2 regions of the Streptomyces sp. NBC_01551 genome follow, and region 2 is predicted to be linked to the other one. Evidence: riboswitches for the same ligand, from Rfam matches in the RefSeq annotation. Region 2 holds a riboswitch; the other holds the start of a gene.
What was found. A riboswitch is a leader RNA that binds a small molecule or an ion and turns the genes downstream of it on or off. The one in region 2 is predicted to bind cobalamin.
Positions count from the first base shown of each region.

Region 1 (4,688 bases), 670 kb from region 2:
GGGCGCGCCGGACCTGGGCGAGCGAGTCCAGCAGCAGGAACCCGATCCGGTACATCACCAGCGCGACGTCCACCACCGGCGCCGGGACCCCCGCCCGGACCAGCCGGGGCAGCACGTCCGAGACGGGGGTGGTGAAGGCGAACAGCAGCACGCCGAGGGAGGCCGCCGAGGTCCGCAGGAGCAGTTCGGCGGCGTGCCGGGGCCCGTCGGGGGCGAGCGAGACCAGGCCCGCCGGGCCGCCGACCGCGAACAGCAGCGGCAGCGCCCCGGTGAAGCAGAACCCGAGCGGGATCCGGAACGCCCGCCACAGCTGGCGGCCGGCCACCCCGGCGGGGCCGAGGAGCACCGCGAGGGTGGCGGCGGCCACCAGCGGCCCGCCGGGCCAGGGCGGCAGGGAGACCGCCGTGACGGTGAGGCCGAGTCCGAGCAGTGCCTTTTCGAGCGGGTGGCGGCGGCGCCAGCGGCTGCCGTGCGCCGCCACGTCGATCGGCAGCACCGGCTAGGCCTCGGGGGCGGCGGCCGGAGCCTGGTCCGCCGGGGCCTGCTGCCCGGCCGGGGCCTGCTGTCCGGCTCGGGCCTGCTGTCCCGCCTGCGCCAGGCCCTGGCGGCGGCCCTTGCGCACGCCGAAGTAGTACGCGAGCACGCCCGCGCCGAGCGCCGCCTGCAGCGCGAACAGCGCGGACTCCACCTCCCCGGACGGCGGCTCGTACAGCGGGGAGAACCACGGCTCGTAGTCCGGCTTGAGCTCGGTGATGGCCGCCTCCGCCTGCGCGTCGGCGCCCGCGAACGGCTCCTCCTTGCCCTCGCCCAGCCCCAGCGCGAGCGGGAGCACGGCCAGCGCCGCCACCAGGAGCAGCAGCAGGGTGTTGATCTTCGCGTTCCGGCTCATCAGACCGCCGCCTCCTGCTGGTTCCCGGTGCGGCCGGCGTCCGCGCCGCCCGTGAGCTTCGCGACGCCGAGCCGGACCAGGTCCGACTTGCTCGACTGCATCAGCAGCCGCATCACGAGGACCGTCAGCAGGCCCTCGCTGACGGCCAGCGGGATCTGCGTGACCGCGAAGATGCCGCCGAACTTGGCGAGCGCGCCGAGGAACCCGGTCCCCGGGTCCGGGAAGGCCAGCGCGAGCTGCACCGAGGTCACGCAGTAGGTGACCAGGTCGGCGAAGAAGGCGCCGAAGAACACGGTCACCATCAGCGGCGCGCCGAACTTCCGCAGCAGCCGGTAGACGGCGTAGCCCGCCCACGGCCCGGCGATCGCCATGGAGAACACGTTCGCGCCGAGCGTGGTCAGCCCGCCGTGCGCCAACAGCAGCGCCTGGAACAGCAGGGTGATCGTGCCGAGCACCGCCATGATCGGCGGCCGGAACAGGATCGCGCCGAGCCCCGTTCCGGTCGGGTGCGAACAGCTGCCCGTCACGGACGGGATCTTGAGCGCGGACAGCACGAACGTGAACGCCCCGGACGCGCCGAGCAGCAGCGTGCTCTCCGGGTTGGCCTTCACCTCGCGGGTGAGGGCGCGGACGCCGTGTACGACGAACGGAGCGGACGCGGCGCCCCAGGCGACCGCGTGCAGCGGGGGCAGGAAGCCCTCGGCTATATGCATGAGTGGGGAGACCTCTCCAGCACCTCGTGGATGGACAACGCGCCCCGGCCGGTCTCCTGGCTCACGGGTGCTGATGTCCCGGCTCCGCCTTCCCGGGTTCGTACGGTCTCCCGCGCGAGCCCAGTGGCTTCCCGTAGGAGTGGAGCCGGACTTCCCGATCACAGTGGCGAGGGCCGCACCGGTTTCCCACCGGTTTCCCGAACACCAAGGCCCGCTGACCCTAGTCGGCCGGACGGACCGGTAACAACCCGCCCCAATCCCGCCCGGATGGGCGCGGTCCGCTGGCGGGTGCGCGCGGCCCCGCGCAGGGTGGGGGAGTGGCCGACCCCGCGCAGGACTTCGACTCTTCGGAGTACGCCGATCTGACCGCCGTCTACGTGAACTGCACGCTCAAGCGCTCGCCCGAGACCAGCAACACCGAGGGCCTGATCGACAAGAGCCGCGCCGTCATGGAGTCGGCGGGCGCCCGGACCTCCCTCATCCGGGCCGTCGACCACGACATCGCCACGGGTGTCTGGCCCGACATGACCGAGCACGGCTGGGAGAGCGACCAGTGGCCGGTGCTGTACAGCCAGATCATGGACGCCGACATCCTGGTCCTCTGCGGCCCCATCTGGCTCGGCGACAACAGCTCCGTCATGAAGCAGGTCATCGAGCGGCTCTACGCCTGCTCCTCGATCCTCAACGAACAGGGCCAGTACGCCTTCTACGGGCGGGTCGGCGGCGCGCTGGTCACCGGCAACGAGGACGGCGTCAAACACTGCGCCATGAACATCCTCTACAGCCTCCAGCACCTCGGCTACGCGATCCCGCCGCAGGCCGACGCGGGCTGGATCGGCGAGGCCGGGCCCGGCCCCTCGTACCTCGACCCGGGCTCCGGCGGCCCCGAGAACGACTTCACCAACCGGAACACGACCTTCATGTCGTGGAACCTCATGCACCTGGCCGCGCTCCTCAAGCGCTCGGGCGGCATTCCGGCACACGGCAACCAGCGCTCCCTGTGGGACGCGGGCTGCCGGTTCGACTTCCCGAACCCCGAACACCGGTAGGGGCCGCGGCTACTGCCGCTCGCGCACGTCGGCCAGCGCGGACTCCAGCCGGGCCAGCAGCGGCGCCGCGTTCATGCGGCGGCAGTCGGCCAGCGCCTCCTCCAGCAGTTCCCCGGCCGTCGCCGCGTCGCCCGAAGCCAACAGCGCCCGGGCCAGCGGCGGCGCCGCGATGGCCCGCACCAGGATCTGCCCCGAGCGCCGGCCCAGCTCGTCCGCCGCCCGCAGCTCGCGCAGCGCCCCGGCGGTGTCCCCGCGGTCCAGGGCGATCCGGCCCAGCCCGATCCGGGCCGCGCTCTGCCCGGCCAGGTCGCCGGAGCGCTCGGTGTGGGCGAGGACCTCGCGGAAGCCCGCCGTCGCCTCGTCCGACCGCCCCAGCATCCGCTGCGCGTCCGCGACCCAGCGCAGCATGCACATCCGGGGCCAGTCCGCGCCGCCCAGCTCCGCCACGGCCAGGGCCTGCCGCAACAGCTCCAGCGCCCGCCCCGTCTCGCCGCGCGCCAGCAGCACCTGGCCGAGGCCGCGCAGCGCATGGGCCTGCCCGTAGCGGTCCCCGGCCGCCTCGAAGACGGCCGCGCCACGACGGCAGCGCCGGGCCGCCTCGTCCAGCCGGCCCTGGACCCGGTCGAGGTACGAGAGCACCCAGCCCGCGTACGCCGCTCCGTGCGCGTCCCCGAGCCCCTCGAACAGCGCCTCGCCGGCCTCCACCATGGCCCGAGCCGGGCCCCACTCCTCCCGGCAGGCGCGCAGCCGCCCCAGCCCGACCAGCATCAGCGCCTCGCCCGCGCGGTCGCCCCCCGCCCTGGCCGCCGCGAGCCCCGCCTCCTGGAGCGCCTGCCAGCCCGGCAGATCGCTGCGCAGGTCGAACAGGTACTCCCCGGCCGCCGCGAGCTCCACGCAGGCGTACGGATCCACCCGCGCGGCCTGCCGTACGGTGGCGACGAGCGCCTCCCGCTCGGCCCCCAGCCAGCGCACCGGCTCGGCCCGGGGCCCGGCCAGCACCGCCGGGTCGGGCACCGCGGCGGCCGCCCGCCCACCCGACCCGGGATAGTCCACGCCCTGGTGCGCGCGCCGCCCCTCCCGTACGAGCGCCACCCAGCAGGCCAGCACCCGTCGCGGCACCGCCTCCTGCGCCCCGGGGAGTTCCCGCCCGAAGGCGCGGACCAGGTCGTGCATGCGGTAGCGCGCGGACCCCGTCGCCTCCAGGAGGTGCGCGGCCACCAAGGCGTCCAGGGCGCTCTCGGCGGTCGCGAGGGGGCTGTTCAGCACCGCGGCCGCCGTCCAGGACGCGTAGTCGGGGGCGTCGAGCAGCGCCAGCCCGCGCAGCAGGGCCCGCGCCTCGGCCGGGAGGGCGCGACAGCTCAGCCGCAGCCCGGCCCGGACCCCGTCGAGCACGTCCAGGCGGGCCCGCTCGTCCGCCAAACGGGCCGCCAGACGGGCGAGTTCCCGGTGCGGGAGCGTCGCCAGCTCCGCCCCCACGATGCGCAGCGCCAACGGCAGGCCCCCGCACAGCCGCACCAGCTCCCGGGCGGAGTCGGCCTCGGCCGCGATCCGCCCGGCCCCCGCCACCCGGGCCAGCAGCCCGAGCGCGGCCGGCTCGTCGAGGAGCGGGAGCGTGAGGGCCGTCCGCCGGTCCAGCGCGGCGAGCCGGTGCCGGCTGGTGACGAGAGCCGGCCCGGATCCCGGCAGCAGTGGCCGGACCTGGGCTTCCGACGCCGCGTTGTCGAGCACCACCAGCACCCGCCGGCCGGCCAACAGGCTCCGGTAGAGGGCCCCCCGCTCGCCCGGCTCGGCGGGCACGGCCGGGCCGTCGACCCCGAGCCCGCGCAGGAACCCGGCCAGCACCTCCGCGGGATCGGCCCCGGCGGTGGGGTCGGCGCCGCGCAGGTCCACGTACAACTGCCCGTCGGGGAAGTCCTCCCGGAGCGCGCGGCCCACCGTGAGCGCGAGCGCGGTCTTCCCGATCCCGGCTGTTCCGGTGACGACGCACACTGCGCCGCCGCCTTCGCGCAACCCTCGCCTGAGCGCGGCCACTTCGTC
Region 1 is NZ_JAPEPX010000001.1:4,707,521-4,712,208, forward strand. It holds gene cbiQ (cobalt ECF transporter T component CbiQ) at 1-496, opposite strand, end outside; gene OG982_RS21455 (energy-coupling factor ABC transporter substrate-binding protein) at 500-889, opposite strand; gene OG982_RS21460 (energy-coupling factor ABC transporter permease) at 889-1,602, opposite strand; cobalamin riboswitch at 1,631-1,850, opposite strand; gene OG982_RS21465 (flavodoxin family protein) at 1,920-2,651, shown strand; gene OG982_RS21470 (BTAD domain-containing putative transcriptional regulator) at 2,661-4,688, opposite strand, start outside.
Region 1: linked by a shared signal. The riboswitch ahead of OG982_RS21460 (energy-coupling factor ABC transporter permease) and the one ahead of cobN (cobaltochelatase subunit CobN) in region 2 are both predicted to bind cobalamin.

Region 2 (4,688 bases):
TCGAAGCCCTCGTCGTCCGGGCGCTCTTCGAGACCCAGGTCGTGGTGGAGCTTCGCGGCCTGGATCAGGGTCCAGATCTGGGCGCGGATGGCCGGCAGCTTCGCCGGGTCCATCGCCGAGATCTGCGCGTACTCGTCCAGGTGCTGCTCCAGGCGGGCGATGTCGCCGTACGACTCCGCGCGCGCCATCGGCGGCACCAGGTGGTCGACCAGGGTGGCGTGCACGCGGCGCTTGGCCTGCGTGCCCTCGCCCGGGTCGTTGACCAGGAACGGGTAGATGAGGGGCAGGTCGCCGAGCGCGGCGTCGGGCGCGCAGGCCGCCGACAGGCCGGCGTTCTTGCCCGGCAGCCACTCCAGGTTGCCGTGCTTGCCCAGGTGGATCATCGCGTCGGCGCCGAAGCCGCCGTCCTCGGCGCGCGCCTGGATCCAGCGGTACGCGGCCAGGTAGTGGTGCGAGGGCGGCAGGTCCGGGTCGTGGTAGATCGCGATCGGGTTCTCGCCGAAGCCGCGCGGCGGCTGGATCAGGATGAGCAGGTTCCCGCGGCGCAGGGCCGCGAGGACGATGTCGCCCTCGGGGTTCGCGGAGCGGTCCACGAACATGTTGCCCGGGGCCTCGCCCCAGTGCTGCTCCACGCTTTCGCGCAGCTCGGCGGGGAGCTCGGCGAACCACCGCTTGTAGTCGGCGGCCGGGATGCGGACCGGGTTGCGGGCCAGCTGCTCCTCGGTCAGCCAGTCCTGGTCGTGGCCGCCCGCCTCGATCAGGGCGCGGATCAGCTCGTCGCCGTCGCCCGAGACCAGACCGGGGATGTTCTCGACGGGGCCGAAGTCGTAGCCGCCCGCGATGAGGGTGCGCAGCAGTTCCACGGCGCTGGCCGGGGTGTCGAGACCGACCGCGTTGCCGATGCGGGAGTGCTTCGTCGGGTACGCGGACAGGACGAGCGCGACCTTCTTGTCCCGGCGCTCGATGTGCCGCAGCCGGGCGTGCCGGACGGCGATCCCCGCGACCCGGGCGGCCCGCTCGGGGTCGGCCACGTAGGCGGGCAGGCCGTCCTCGTCGAGCTCCTTGAAGGAGAACGGGACGGTGATCAGGCGGCCGTCGAACTCGGGCACGGCGACCTGCGTCGCGGCGTCGAGCGGGGACAGGCCCTCGTCGTTCTCCTCCCAGGCGCTGCGCGAGCCGGTCAGGCACAGGGCCTGCAGGATCGGCACGCCGAGACCCGCGAGCGCGCCCGCGTCCCAGGACTCGTCGTCGCCGCCCGCCGAGGCGGTGGCGGGCTTGGTGCCGCCCGCCGCGAGGACGGTGGTGACGACCGCGTCGGCCGACTCCAGAGCGGCGATCAGCTCCGGCTCGGGGGCGCGCAGGGAGGACACGTACAGGGGCAGCGCCCGCGCGTCCTTGGCCTCGATCGCGTCGCACAGGGCGTGCACGAAGGAGGTGTTGCCGCTCATCTGGTGGGCGCGGTAGTACAGCACGGCGATCCGGGGCCCCGTGGTGGTCCCGGGCGTGCGCTCCAGCGGGCCCCAGGTGGGGGCGGCGGCCGGCGGCTCGAAGCCGTGACCGGTGAGCAGGACGGTGTCCGAGAGGAACCGCGCCAGCTGGTCCAGGTTGGCGGGGCCGCCGTGCGCGAGGTAGCCGTGCGCCTCGGCGGCGATGCCGATCGGGACGGTGGAGGCCTCCATCAGCTGGGCGTCCGGGGCCTGTTCGCCGGTCAGCACGACCACCGGGCGGGTCTGGTCGGGGGCCAGCAGCAGGTCGAGGCCCTCCTGCCAGGCGCGGAGGCCGCCGAGGAGGCGTACGACGACCAGGTCGACGCCGTCGAGGAGGCCGGGCAGGTCGTCGAGGGGAAGGCGGGAGGGGTTCGCGAACCGGTACGGGACGGGGCCGTCCGCGGCGGCGCGGGCGCTGAGCAGATCGGTGTCGGACGTCGACAGCAGCAGGATCATGCGGCGGCAGGCCTTCCTCGGGGTTTCCGCGCCCCGGGCAGTGAGGACAGCGGGAGTTCCTGACTCACCCGGCCGATTGGCTCCGCAGGGTTCACAGTGGCGGGACCGCGCCGGAATCGCACCGGGCTTCCTCCCATGTCGCCGTCCTCGGCGATGGCGGACCGAGCGGTCCGCCGCAGGTCATCTTAGGTGCCCTGATCGCCGGACGGGAGTGCGGGCCGCCCGCCGATCGGTGTGCGGTTGCCCGGGCCGGGCGGGAGCGGGCCGGGCGCGGCGGCCGGGGGCGGTGTGCCGCCGTGATCCGGGGGCCGGGTTGGCGGGGGCGGCGTGGTGCCGTTGTCGGCGGGCGGCCGGGCAGCCGGGCGGGGGTGGGTGCGGGTGTGGCCGGTTCGGGGTGGTGATCGACACAGGGGGCGGGCGGAGAATCCTGGGTATGCTCGCCGCCATGCCCCAGCCCCCCTCCGCCGCATCGCGGGACGAACCCGTCATACGGGACGGCGGCGACGCATGCCCGGGCGCGCTCCGGCTGCACGCGGCGGACGACGGGTTCCTCGCGCGGGTCCGGATCCCGGGCGGGCTCCTCGGCCCGGCCCAGGCCGCCGCACTCGCGGACGCCGCCGACCGGTACGGCGACGGGCACCTGGAACTCACCTCGCGCGGCAACGTCCAGCTCCGCGGCCTCGCCGACGGCTGCGGCGCCGGGCTCGCCGAACTCCTCGACGCCGCCGGACTGCTGCCCGCGCCCTCGCACGAGCGGGTCCGCAACATCGTCGCGAGCCCCCTCGGGGACCCGGCCCCGGTGCGCGCCCTGGACCGGCTGCTCTGCGCCGACCCGGAGGCCACCGCGCTCTCCGGGCGGTTCCTGTTCGCCGTCGACGACGGGCGCGGTGACGTGGCCGCCCTCGACCCCGACGTGACCCTGCTCGGGCAGCCGGGCGGGCGGGCGCTGGTCCGGCTCGGCGCGGCGGCCGACGCCGTCGAGGTGGCCGCCGCCGACGGCCCCGGGGCGGCCCTGGAGGCCGCGCGCCACTTTCTCGCCGCCGCGGCCGCCGCCGGCACCCGGGCCTGGCGGGTCGCCGAGCTGCCCGCCGAACACGCCCTGGACACCGGGGAGTTCATCGCGCGGCTGACCGGCCGTGGCATTGCCGCCCGGTACGTCCCGGACGCGCCGCGCCCGTACGCCGACCCGCCCGCGCCCGGGCCGCACGGCGACGCGCTGTGCGTGTTGATCCCGCTCGGGCGGCTCGCCACCGCGCAGTGGCGGGAGCTGCCGGGCGAGCTTCGGGTCACGCCGTGGCGCAGCGTGGTGGTCGCGGACCTCGGCGCCGCCGCCGGGCTGGGCCGCGCCGGGCTCGTCACCTCGCCCGGCAGCGCCTGGGAGGCCGTCACCGCCTGCACCGGGCGGCCCGGCTGCGCGAAGGCCCTCGCGGACGTACGCGCCGACGCGCGAGCCGTCGTGGAGCGGGCGCGCGGGCCGCTGCCGGTGCACTGGTCCGGCTGCGAGCGCCGGTGCGGGCATCCTCGCGGCACGGACTGGGTGGACGCCGTAGCCACCGCCACCGGATACCGACTCACCGCGCCCGGACGGCCCGTACCGCGGCACGTCAGCGCCCCCGACCTTGGCGCGGCCCTGCTGGACGCGCGCAACACCCCCCGAATTTCCGAAGACGCAGTGAAGAAATGAGCGAGTACACCGTGTTCGAGTACGAGAAGGACGGCGCCGCGATCTACCGCCAGTCCTTTGCCACGATCCGCGCCGAGGCGGACCTCTCCGGGCTGCCCGCCTCCGTCGCCCAGGTCGCGGTGCGCATGATTCACGCCTGCGGGATGACGGACCTGACGAAGGACCTCGGCTACACGCCGGACGTCGTGCTGCGGGCCCGCGCCGCCCTGACCGCCGGCGCGCCGATCCTGTGCGACGTCCAGATGGTCGCCAGCGGCGTCACCCGCAAGCGGCTGCCCGCCGACAACGAGGTGATCTGCACCCTCTCCGACCCGGCCGTGCCGGAACTCGCCGCGAAGATGGGGACGACGCGCAGCGCCGCCGCCCTCGAAGTGTGGCGCGACCGGGGCCTGCTGGAGGGCTCGGTGATCGCCGTCGGCAACGCGCCGACCGCGCTGTTCCGGCTGCTGGAGATGATCGAGGAGGGCGCCCCGCGCCCCGCCGCCGTCATCGGCGTCCCCGTCGGTTTCATCGGCGCCGCCGAGTCCAAGGACGCCCTCGCCGAACACGCGTCGGGCCTCGACCACTTGATCGTGCGCGGTCGGCGCGGCGGCAGCGCCATGGCCGCCGCCGCCGTCAACGCGATCGCGAGCGTGGCCGAATGAGCGCCGGACGCCTGTACGGGGTCGGGCTCGGCCCCGGCGACCCGTCCCTGATGACGCTGCGGGCCGTCGAGGTCATCGCCGAGGCGGATGTCGTCGCGTACCACAGCGCCCGCCACGGCCGCTCGATCGCCCGCTCCATCGCGGCGAAGCACCTGCGCGCCGACCACATCGAGGAACCGCTGGTCTACCCGGTCACCACCGAGACCACCGACCACCCCGGCGGCTACCAGGGGGCGATGGAGGAGTTCTACGAGGCCTGCGCCGCCCGTCTCGCCGCCCACCTGGACGCCGGCCGGACCGTCGCCGTCCTCGCGGAGGGCGACCCGCTCTTCTACGGCTCGTACATGCACATGCACAAGCGGCTCGCCGACCGGTACGAGGCCGAGGTCATCCCCGGCGTCACCTCGGTCAGCGCCG
Region 2 is NZ_JAPEPX010000001.1:5,380,547-5,385,234, forward strand. It holds gene cobN (cobaltochelatase subunit CobN) at 1-1,943, opposite strand, end outside; cobalamin riboswitch at 1,976-2,134, opposite strand; gene OG982_RS24310 (cobalamin biosynthesis protein CobG) at 2,389-3,627, shown strand; gene OG982_RS24315 (precorrin-8X methylmutase) at 3,624-4,271, shown strand; gene OG982_RS24320 (precorrin-2 C(20)-methyltransferase) at 4,268-4,688, shown strand, end outside.